2 regions of the Tepidibacter aestuarii genome follow, and region 1 is predicted to be linked to the other one. Evidence: predicted binding sites of a transcription regulator. Region 1 holds the regulator's gene; the other holds the start of a gene.
The links. The regulator LexA, encoded in region 1, represses DNA repair genes until DNA is damaged. The targets are predictions, from matches to a motif close to AGAACANNTGTTCT.
Positions count from the first base shown of each region.

Region 1 (6,124 bases):
TTGATTCTTTTACTACAGGATTTTTCGACAATTTGTACACCTCTTTCTTTTTCGATTACTATTATTATTTACAAAGAAGAAGTACAATATATTAGGAAATAAACACCATAAACATATAGTTTCTATTCTTTTTCATAAACAGGAATTAATAGTTGATCTCCAGGATGTATATTTGCACTTTCTAAATTATTAACCTTTCTTATCATATATATGTACTTTCTTATATCTTCTTTTTCAGGTATGTTTTCTTTTGCTATATTCCAAAGAGTATCCCCTTGTATCACATTGACAGTTTCATACTCTACTATATTTTTATAATTTTTTAAACCCGAAAAACCGCTTAGTAAACTTATTGCAGAAAATAATATTATTATGTAAACTAAATTCCTTTTCATAACAAATTCCTCCTCTTTATTTTTCAGAACACTTGTTCTTATTAAAGTATAACAGAACAGATGTTCTGAGTCAACGAAAAAAGAACGAATGTTTGTTTTTTATTCTGTTTGATGTTATAATATAATTATAAACTTATGATGGGAGGATATTTAAAATGTATTCAGATTTAACCAGTAAACAAATAGAAATTTTAAACTTTTTAAAACTACAAATTAATAAAAAGGGTTATCCACCATCTGTCAGAGAAATATGTAGTGCAGTAAATTTAAAATCAACATCTACAGTTCACTCACATCTAAATAAATTAGAAGAAAAAGGATACATTAGAAAAGATAAAACAAAACCAAGAGCTATAGAAATTCTAGATTCAAATGACGATAGTCTCTTTAGTAGAAAAGAAACGATAGATATTCCTTTAGTAGGAAGCGTTACAGCGGGAGCTCCTATACTAGCTACTGAAAATATAGAAGAATTCGTCCCTTTACCCTCTAGTTTAATAGATGCTAATAATGCATTTATGTTAAGAGTAAAAGGAGATAGCATGATTAATGCTGGAATATTAGATGGGGATTATATTATAGTAAATAAACAAAACACTGCTAGAAATGGGGAAATAGTAGTGGTTTTAACAGAAGATAATGAATCTACAGTAAAAAGGTTTTTTAAAGAAGAAAATAGAATTAGACTTCAACCAGAGAACCCTTATATGGAACCCCTGTATTTTAATGATGTTAAAATATTAGGTACTTTGAAAGGCGTATTCAGAGTTGTAAAATAAGTGAAAGGCTTATAGTATAAACTGTGGGCCTTTTATTCATTTTGTACATATTAATTGCCTATAGAATAAAAAATGCTGGATTTATTAATGAAATCCAGCATTTTTTTATTTATTAAATTTAGTTTTTAACTAAAATAAATTTTTCTTATATATTATATATAAATCCTTAAGTAATTTTATCTTCTCATTCATTTCTATTTGAAGATTAGATACTGAGTCATAATTTTGTGCCTCTATCGCATCTCTTATTCTTGTAAATAAAGATTTTTCATCAGTCTTATCTTTCATTAAATAACATCTTAATGTGTGTATTTTTTGCCAATTAACTATATCTAAATCTGTAATATCTTCAAAGTGCATCTTTTTACAAGATCTTACTATTTCCATGTTGTCACATATTATTCTATCTTTCAATTCTCGTAACCATTGATTTATGATGGATTCTTTAAATGAGTCTATTGTTTGTTCTGTAAAAACATCATTATATATTAATGCTTTTTTCTTTTCTTCATGTCTATCGAAATTCTTTGCATTTTCCCAAACCGTTTTAGGAGGTATTCCAAATAAATTATTTCGTTGTTCTTCTGTATAAAATTCAAAAACGTCTTCTTCACTTCTATATTCTCTATGTTTTTCTAAATATCCAGTTATTTCACCTGATTTTTTAGAAAATTCTTTTTCAAGTTCTTTAGATGTTTTTTTGTTTTCTATAGCATACTTTATTCCATCAAGCATAACCTGATAAGATGCTGCTATTATTATATACGTATTAGACATAGGATTTGGAGCTCTTAATTCAAATCTTGTAGCTAATGGATTTTCTAAATCTCTTATCAAACCAACCAATATAGATCTATTTCTTGATGGATTATCTACACTTTTTCCAAGTGATGACACAATACAAACAGGAGCTTCGAATCCTGGTTTTAATCTATTTAAAGCATCATTTGAAGAAGTTACAAAAGGATTAAGTAGTTCGTAGTTCTTTAAAATTCCCATTAATGCACCAAATCCAATAGGACTTGCATATTCAGCTTTCATGTCAGATGGAGAAAATAGATTCACTATCTTTCCGCTATTTAGTCTTGCAGCTACACCTAAGTGTGTATGTTCTCCACTTCCTGCTACACCTTCTATTGGTTTTGCAGCAAAGGTAACTTCTAATCCATAATTTTTAAATACGTCATTTACTAAATTCCTAATTATAAGCTCGTTATCAGCTGCTTGAATAGCATCACTATACTTCCAATCTATCTCAAGTTGTTCCATAACGTGATTAGATTTTCCTCTTGAGTTGATAGCTGAAGTTATTCCTCCTACTTCTTTATGTCCCATTTCAGGATTAACTCCGTATTTTTCCATTAAATATATACTCTTTTCTAATGCTGTTCTAACTGTTCCTTGAGTTCGCTTCCAATATTGTTCTTTTAAGTTTTGTGATGTAGAAAGTTTTTCTTCATCAGCTTTATCCTCAGGTGTGTTAACCCAAAATTCAAGCTCCGTAGCTGATGTTAGTAGAATTTCCTTTATTTCATCACAATCTTTAATTCCAACAGAATTTAAAACATCACTATTTTTACACACTAATCTAAGTATCTCATCTTTAAAATTTTCTATAGATTTTTTTAGTATAGATCTCGAGCACACTTTATTTCCGTTATGCACTAAAAACGAAGGTATTCTCAAAGTTCCAACAGGAAGATGTGTTTCATCATTTAAGTTCTGAAAATTATAATCAACAAACCACGCTACATCCTTATCTGGAATTATTTCTACTTTGGCATCATTTAAAGTTGCTATATTATCAAGAACAACGCTCGAACCATCTGTTTGAATTCCAGTTTGAATGAATTTATCTATATCTTCTAAAAAAACACTACTCGGTATTTTTTCGTCAGTATCATTACCTCTTAAATCAATCCCAACTAATGAAACAAATTCGATTTCTGGATGATTATCTAAAATCTCCTTAACATTTTCTGCTGAGTGCTTATCTTTCGGTATAAAATATACAAGCTTGCTTAAAATATCTTTCTTTAACTCCTTCAACATGAATAATACCCTCCCTTATAAATGTCTTATTATAGCAAAATAACTTTAATTAACTTACATAAATATATATTTTAGTAATAACGTACGTGCTTCTACGTATTTTAAAATTTTTTTTATGCATATTGTTAACAAAACTTTTTTATTAATATTGAAATTATATTACACATCTCATTCTTTGTAAAGTAAATACATTAATAAATTTTTAAAATATATTAATGTTACAAATATTTTTACTTTTCTTCTTAAATTCATAATTGAATCTACTAAAATTATTATCTATTTATCTATATAACACATAAAAAAACAAGCGTTATCTATTTAAACAGATAATGCTTGTTTTTTATAAAATAGTGCTAAGCACTAGCTTTTATCTTTTCTTTTTCTTTATTTTCAAAATCTATTAAACTCGATTTTGTAACTTTTAATAAATAAACAAGAGCAATTATATTAGGTATAACCATAAGTCCATTAACAGTATCTGCTAATTGCCATACAACAGGCACTTCAAGTAAAGTTCCAAGTACCAATACCATAATTATGAATAGCTTATAAAATTTAACTCCTTTTATACCAATTAAATATTTAACATTTAATTCTCCATAGAAATACCATCCTATTATAGTTGAAAAGGCAAAGAAAAATAAAGAAATTGCTATAAATACCCCTCCAAAACTTCCGAGCCCATTTACAAAAGCTTGTTGAGTTAATTCAATTCCAGTTGTAGTTCCATCTAAAGCTCCAGTTGTAAGTATAACCAAAGCTGTTAAAGTTAATATTACAAATGTATCTATAAAAACTCCTACTATAGATACTAACCCTTGCTCTATAGGATGATTAACTTTTGCAACAGCATGTGCATGTGGAGATGATCCCATCCCAGCTTCATTTGAAAATAATCCCCTAGCAACTCCGTATCTCATAGCTTCTTTCATACCAACACCTATTAATCCTCCAGTGGCTGCTTTTGGATTAAATGCTCCTAGAAAAATCATTTTAAATGCAGGTATTATATTCGATGCATTTATTCCTATTATTATTAAGCTACCTATTATAAATAATAACGCCATTATTGGAACTAGTTTTTCTGTAACAGATGCTATACGTCCTATTCCTCCAGAAACTACTAAAAAAGTTACTCCGGCGATTGTAACACCTACAACTATCCCCGGTACATTAAATGCCATTTTAAAAGCTCCCGCTATTGAATTAGATTGGATCATACCTCCAGTTAAACCAGCTGATAATATCATTGCTATTGCAAAAAATGATGCTAAGAATTTACTATTAAGACCTTTATCTATATAGTATGCTGGACCTCCACAGATCTGACCATCTACTTTAGTTTTATATTTTTGCGAAATAACTGCTTCACTAAAGCTAGTTCCAAATCCAAAAAATGCACTTACCCACATCCAAAATATAGCTCCTGGACCTCCTGCTGCAATAGCAGTTGCTGCTCCTGCTAAATTACCTGTTCCAACTTGTCCTGCTATTGCTGTTGCTAAAGCTTGGAAAGATGACATTCCATCGTCATCTGCCTTATTTCCTTTTAGTGATACACCTCCAAAAGTATGTTTGAAAGCTTTTTTGAACATTCTTATTTGAACAAACCTAAAAGAGAATGTAAATAATATACTGGCTCCACACAATACAAACACTAGTAATTTCCCCCATAAAATGTCGTTAATACCTTTTATTAATGCTAATAAATCCATGTTGACTCCTCCTTAAAATTTTGATAAATAAATTTTATGTAAAAATAATTATTTATGTAACTATTTGACAAAATATAACGTTTTCCTTTGGTTTTTTTCTATATTTCATAAAGTTCTCCAATTGGGAATGTTGTGAAATTTCAAACTATAAAAATACCAACCTCTATATAGAAGTTGGTATTTTTATAGTTTTATTTTTTATCATTTCGGTTAAAGCTTTTAGTGATCCAAACTTAGAATGAGTATAAGTCAATCCTCCTTGGAAATATACATTATAAGGCGGTTTTATAGGTGCGTCAGCACTAAGTTCTATAGATGAACCTTGAACAAAAGCTCCAGCCGCCATTATTACATCACTATCATAACCAGGCATAGGCCATGGCTCCGGACTTACAAAAGAATCAACAGGAGCTGCATATTGTATTCCTTTGCAAAAAGATATTATCTGATCGGCGTTATCAAATTTAATTATCTGTATTATATCACTTCTAACATCATTAGGTTTAGGTAGAATTTCAAATCCTAATTCTTCAAATAATTTAGAACAAAATATAGCACCCATTAAAGCTTGACCTACAGTATGAGGTGCTAAAAATAAACCTTGAAGTACACTTCTGGTAGTTCCGAAAGTCAACCCACATTCTTTTCCTATCCCAGGAGATGTAAGTCTATATGATATTAACTCAACTATTTCTTTTTTACCAACTATGTACCCTCCTGTTAAGGCTAATCCTCCCCCTGGATTTTTTATTAAAGATCCAGCCATTATATCAGCACCAACATCAGTAGGTTCTTTCATTTCTAAAAATTCACCATAGCAATTGTCTACCATTACAATTATATCTTCTCTTACAGATTTAACTGTATTTATTATTTTTTCTATATCATCTATAGTCAGAGATTTTCTCCAGCTATATCCTTTTGACCTTTGTATTAAAACAAGCTTAGTTTTATCGTTTATTTTTTCTTTTATATTAATGTAATCAGGCTCTCCATTACCCAAAAAATCAACTTGATTATAAGTTACGCCGAACTCTTTTAAAGATCCTCTTGAATTTCTAATTCCTATAACTTCTTCTAATGTATCATACGGTTTTCCTGTTGCTGATAATATTTCATCTCCTGGTCTTACTATCCCACTTATACAAAGTGATAAAGCATGAGTTCCGTTAACTATTATAGG
Region 1 covers NZ_OW235315.1:1,776,943-1,783,066, reverse strand. The annotation lists gene M2214_RS08800 (alpha/beta-type small acid-soluble spore protein) at 1-31, opposite strand, end outside; gene yneA (cell division suppressor protein YneA) at 123-395, opposite strand; gene lexA (transcriptional repressor LexA) at 551-1,174, shown strand; gene M2214_RS08785 (type I glutamate--ammonia ligase) at 1,304-3,226, opposite strand; gene M2214_RS08780 (alanine/glycine:cation symporter family protein) at 3,580-4,941, opposite strand; gene M2214_RS08775 (methionine gamma-lyase family protein) at 5,105-6,124, opposite strand, start outside.

Region 2 (6,244 bases), 970 kb from region 1:
AATTTTGTTACTGTATGTCCCGAAACAAGTATAGGCCTTTCTACTCCTAGAGATGCCTTAAGACTGGTTTCGAAAGATGATAAAGAAAATTTTAATTTAGTTTTTTCTAAAACAGGAGATGATTTAACTGACAAAATGCATTCCTTCTCCAATATATTTTTAAAAGATATATCTGACAAGGGTATAGATGGATTTATTCTAAAAAGCCGCTCTCCATCTTGCGGTATAAAAAATGTTAAAGTGTATAAATCCCACGGAAAGTCACCTGCTCTTCCAAAGAGAGGTAGCGGATTATTTGCAAGTAAAATATATGAATACTTTCCAGATGCAGTTATTGAAGATGAAGGAAGGCTTACTAACTTTGATATTAGAGAACATTTTTTAACAAAAATATATACAAAATCAGATTTTAAAAACGTGAAAAAAGATAAAAGCATAAAGTCTCTTATAGACTTTCAAAGTAAAAATAAATATCTTTTAATGTCACACAGCCCTGGATATTTAAAGAAGATGGGAAAATTAACTGCTAATACAGAGTCAAAGGATATATCGGATATAATAAGTGACTATGAAATATATCTTAACAAAGCTTTATCTATACCATCCAAACCAAATAGAAATATCAATATGCTACTTCATTTATTTGGGTATTTTTCTAAGCATTTATCCTTTAGTGAGAAAGCTTTTTTCTTAGAAACATTAGAAAAATACAACAACAAAAAAATACCATTTTGTGTTCCATTAACTATGATAAATTCTTGGGTTATGAGGTTTGAAAATGAATATTTACATAATCAGACTATATTTGAACCATTTCCTAGTGAATTAATACAAACTAGAGATTCTGGAAAAACAATTTAATATGACTATTGTATTATTTCATTAAGTGCTCTCATAATATATAATTATATATATATTACATAAAGGGAGATTCAAATGAAAAATAAAATAAGTATAGTTTTTATTATTACATCTATGTTATTTTTTATCTTAAGCTCTATTTTGATACTATTTCTATTTAAATCATCAACTCCATTACCAGATCTATACAATGAAAAATTCGAAACAAAAGATGAATTCATACAACTTGTATATTCAAAAACCAACTACGGTTATAAAAAATACAATATATATCCAAGTATCACAATAGCACAAGCAATTCTTGAAAGTAACTGGGGTAATTCTAATCTAACACAAAAAGGGAAAAATTTATTTGGAATAAAGGCTAGTAAAGACTATAAAAATAAAGTTGATTTTCCGACTAATGAATTCGTAGACAATAAAAAAGTAAAAGTAGTTCAAAGTTTCAGAGCTTATGATTCATATTCAGAATCTATTGAGGACTACACTAACTTGCTTGGAAAGGCTAAACGATATGAGTCATTGAAAAAATGTAAGGATTATAAAGAACAAGCTATAGCACTTTATGCATGTGGATACTCCACCGATCCAAACTACCCTCAAAAGCTTATATCAATAATAGAAAAGTATAAGTTATATGAGTATGATTAAAAAATTCGTCTAGTCGCTACGCACTGACTCATGTTGCCAACGATCCCTATGGGCTCCGTTGCTCAAAAATAGATGCAATTATAGCTCTATTACCAAGTTATCCACAAAACAAAAATGTTATAATTTCCTGTAGAATAAAAAATTCGCTTCATGCCATTGGCATGAAGCGAATTTTTTAATTTTATCCGATCACCTTAAGATCTTTGCTATATTTATTAAGCACTTCACATCCATCTTCAGTAACAAGTACTAAATCCTCTATTCTAACTCCAACCTCTCCAGGTATATATATACCTGGTTCTATTGAAAATATCATCCCAGGTGCTACTTCATCATGGTTAACACATGAAACATCGCCAAAGTCATGTACTTCTATACCTATTGAGTGTCCTGTTCTATGTGTAAAATACTTTCCATAACCTGCGTCTTCTATATAGTTTCTAGCAGCTAAGTCTATATCACTAAACTTAACACCAGGTTTAACTATTGATATAGCCTTCTTATTAGCTTCTAAAACAGTATTGTAAACCTCTTTAGACTTATCAGATACAGACTTATAAAATACAGTTCTTGTCATATCAGAACAATAAGAATCTTTAACACATCCAATATCTATAATTATACTATCTCCTTCTTTAAGCATAGAATTACCTGGCTCATGATGAGGATTTGCTGCATTTTCACCATAAGCTATAATAGGATCAAATGAGAATCCATTAGCACCTATTTCTTCATATATATCTCCTAAAATTTGACCCATTTTCTTTTCAGAATAATCTTTTGAAACAGATTGAATCATTTTCTCTACTGCCATATCGTTAAGTCTTGATGCCTCTCTCATAAAATCCTTTTCTTGATCATCCTTACACATTCTAACTTTATCTAATATCATAGATCCATTAACAAACTTACTTCCACCTTCAAGTTCCATAAGTCTTAATAAGAAACGAGCTGGCCAGTTTTTATCAACACCCATAGTCTTTTCCTTATCTACATACTTTGATACTATCTCTACAGCATCTTGAGTATCATTAAACCATATCTTTTCAACACCTAAATCTTCATTTACTGGAAATAGTTCATTTATGAATAATTTATGGTTTTCATTTAAATTTAAATAAAGAGCTAACATTCTCTCTCCTGGATGAATCCATTTTCCTGTTAAATAGAAAATTGCAGCAGGATCAGAAACTAACATCTGAGGTATATTTCTATCTTCCATTTCTTTTAATACTTTATTTAATCTTTCTTTTTTCATAAAAAATCCCTCCTTAATTAATACTAATTAAATCTACATTCATTAATCTATTTTCTTTATTTCTTTACAGTCTTCTTTAAATCCTATTCTTTTAACAAAGTTCTTTTAAACCATTAACCCCATAAGAATTAAAAGTAAATAAGGTACTGTTAATCTCAAAGTTCTAACATTTGTGAAAACCTTTGCAAAAGCCATCCCTCTAGTCCTGATAAGTTATAAAATCCAGAATAAAACTAAATAAACTATAAGTACAAAGAATATAAATGTAAAAACAACCCATGCTGGTATAGCACCCAGTCAAAAGCACGTGCATAATTTCTTATAATTTATAGAACATATATATATTCCATATTTTGATATTATCACAATTTTTTTCATATGTATATATTTTTTCAGTATTACTGTATCTTTTTACGTTATTACTGTAATTCGTTTAATATTAGTTAACAAATTATTCATTATCACTTCAAACATTGAATTGATATTTTAAATATGATATTATTTATTAAATCATTAAAATTACTTGGAGGTTAATAATGGTCAACGAAATCTCTGAAAAAATTCGAAATCTTAGAAAAGATAAAAATTTAACGTTGAAAGAAATGAGCGAAAAAACAGGTTTATCAGTCAGCTTTCTCTCTCAAGTAGAAAACAATACTTCTTCATTAGCTATCACATCTTTAAAGAAAATTGCTGATGCTTTATGTATTCCAATAGCTCATTTCTTTAAAAGTCCACCCAATCATACTTTTTTAGTAAAATCTGAAGAAAAAAGTGTTTTTAAAATAGAAGGTTCTAATTCAGAATTTGCTCGACTTAGTGGTGATTTTTCAGAAAGATGTCTAGAATCTGTAATGATTACTATTCCACCTAAAGAAAAACACGGTCATAAATTCAACCATCCAGGAGAAGAATTTATTCATGTACTTGATGGTGCAATAATAGTAGATTTAGATGGCAAAGAATATTTAGTTGAATCTGGAGATTCTTTTCACTTTCCATCAACAATACCTCACATTTTAATCAACCCATTAAATGAACCAGCTAAAATACTAACAGTTGTAACTCCTATAATTTTTTAAAGTCATCAAAGAATTTTTCTTAGATGACTTTTTTATTTACTAAAAATAAAATCTTTTATAGTGAAAACTTTTTTTATCATACTTAATATAGTATAATAAAACAGAACTTATGTTCTAAAATTTTAAAAACTAGTAGGTGTTATGATGAATCGTAAAATTATACATGTTGATATGGATGCTTTTTTTGCAAGCGTAGAACAAGTAGATAACCCTAGTCTCAAAGGAAAGCCAGTTATAGTAGGAGGTAGAACTAGCAAGGGAGTAGTTTGCACATGCTCTTATGAAGCTAGAAGGTATGGCGTTAGATCTGCAATGCCGGGATTTATAGCTGCACAAAAATGTCCTAATGGAATATTTTTACCAGTTAGACACTCAAGATACAAGGAAGTTTCTAATCAAATATTCGATATTTTATACAATATAACAGAAATAGTAGAACCTTTATCAATAGACGAAGCTTATCTTGATGTATCTGCCATAGACACTCCTCCAATTGAAATAGGACATTATATAAAAAATGAAGTTTTTAAAAAAACAGGGCTTACTATATCAGTTGGTATATCTCACAATAAATTTTTAGCAAAACTTGGCTCAGATTGGAATAAACCAGACGGAATCAAAGTTATAACTGAAGAAATGGTTCCAGAAATACTTAGGCCCCTTTCTATAAAGACAGTCTATGGTATAGGAAAGAAAACAATAGACAAGCTAAACAATATAGGTGTATATACAGTAAATGATTTATTGAATCTCCCCAAAGATTATTTCGTAGAATTATTTTCAAATCAATCTTGGGAACTTTATAATAGACTTTTAGGTATAGATAATAGACCTGTTCAACCTAATCGTCAGACAAAATCATTAGGAAGAGAAACTACCCTTTCATCAAATACAGACGATATAGAATATCTTATGCACTTCTTATCATTATTTAGTAAAGATATATCATATACATTGAAAAAACAAGATATATTATCTAAAACTATAACAATTAAGATAAAAACATCAGACTTTTCTAATCATACAAAGAGCAAAACAATTCATCATTACACAGATTCTTACGATGAAATATACACTATAGCATGCAGCTTATTAAAAGAAATAAACATACACGATGATATAAGGCTTATAGGACTTAGTGTATCAAATCTATCTGATAAAAAAATAGAACAACTTACTTTTCTGTAGGATTACTTGTATTATTTCAAAATGATGCTGATTAGCATCATTTTTGTAATTTTTTTGTAATATTTACTTTAAATGTATGTGATATAATTTTTATTGTATCTAAACTAAATTCGGAGGTGAAGCTAAGATGAATATTTTTAAAAAATTTTCTTGCGTGATACTATCTTTAATTTACATATTAAACTTATCATTTTATCCAAATTACATATTTTCACAAGAAAAGGATGATTTTAAAGTCGTTGCATACTGTTCAGACATATTCAAAGATTCAGTTGAAACAAATATTCAATATGATAAGCTAACACACATAATATACGCTTTTTTAATACCAAAAGAAGACGGTTCTTTAGTTCCAATAAAGAAACCCGATGAATTAAAAAAGCTAGTTAAAAAAGGTCACGAAAACAACGTTAATGTATTAATAGCAGTTGGAGGATGGTTTGATGAAGCTTATGCTCCACTAGATACTAGATTTGAAAAAATAGCTGCATCAGATGAACTCAGATCAAATCTTGTAGATAATATAGTAAAGTTTGCAGACGAATATAACTTAGACGGTGTTGAAATAGATTGGGAATACCCCGACCTTGGACAATCTTCTTTAAACTATGAAAAACTAGTTTTAGAGCTTAGTTCTAAATTAAAAGAAAAAAACAAATATCTAACAGCAGCACTTAATGGAGCTTGGTCTAAGGAAGAAGGCCCTGAAGTATCAAAAGCAGTAACTCCTAAATGCTTAGACAGTTTTGATTGGATAAGTATAATGGCTTATGATATGAACAATGAACAACATAGTCCATTTTGGTTTGCAGATACGTCTATAGAATATTGGTTAAATAGAGGTGTTCCTAAAGAAAAGATAGTAATAGGTATTCCTTTTTATGCACATCCAACCAATTCTAATTGGAATGTTTACAGAGATATAGTAAAAGAAGATAGAGAAAATGCATATAAGGATACAGCTACAATAGATTCTATTAAATATTATTACAACGGAATAAACACAGTAAAAGAAAAGACAAGACTAGCCCTTAATAAAGCATCTGGAGTTATGCTGTTTGATGTGAACGAAGATACTTTAGACGAGCTAAGTCTTGTAAAAAATATTGATGATGTTGTAAAAGAAACATCAAAACTTAATCCTAGTGAAAGAAATAAAAAAATATACTTTGTAGTTGATAATCATGAATTAACGTTTGACGAA
Region 2 covers NZ_OW235315.1:808,150-814,393, reverse strand. The annotation lists gene M2214_RS03850 (YbgA family protein) at 1-861, shown strand, start outside; gene M2214_RS03845 (glycoside hydrolase family 73 protein) at 937-1,512, shown strand; gene M2214_RS03840 (M24 family metallopeptidase) at 1,694-2,770, opposite strand; gene M2214_RS03835 (helix-turn-helix domain-containing protein) at 3,307-3,852, shown strand; gene M2214_RS03830 (DNA polymerase IV) at 3,997-5,040, shown strand; gene M2214_RS03825 (glycosyl hydrolase family 18 protein) at 5,168-6,244, shown strand, end outside.
Region 2: a site for LexA is predicted at 3,955-3,968, ahead of M2214_RS03830 (DNA polymerase IV). Genes of this name have one in related genera too.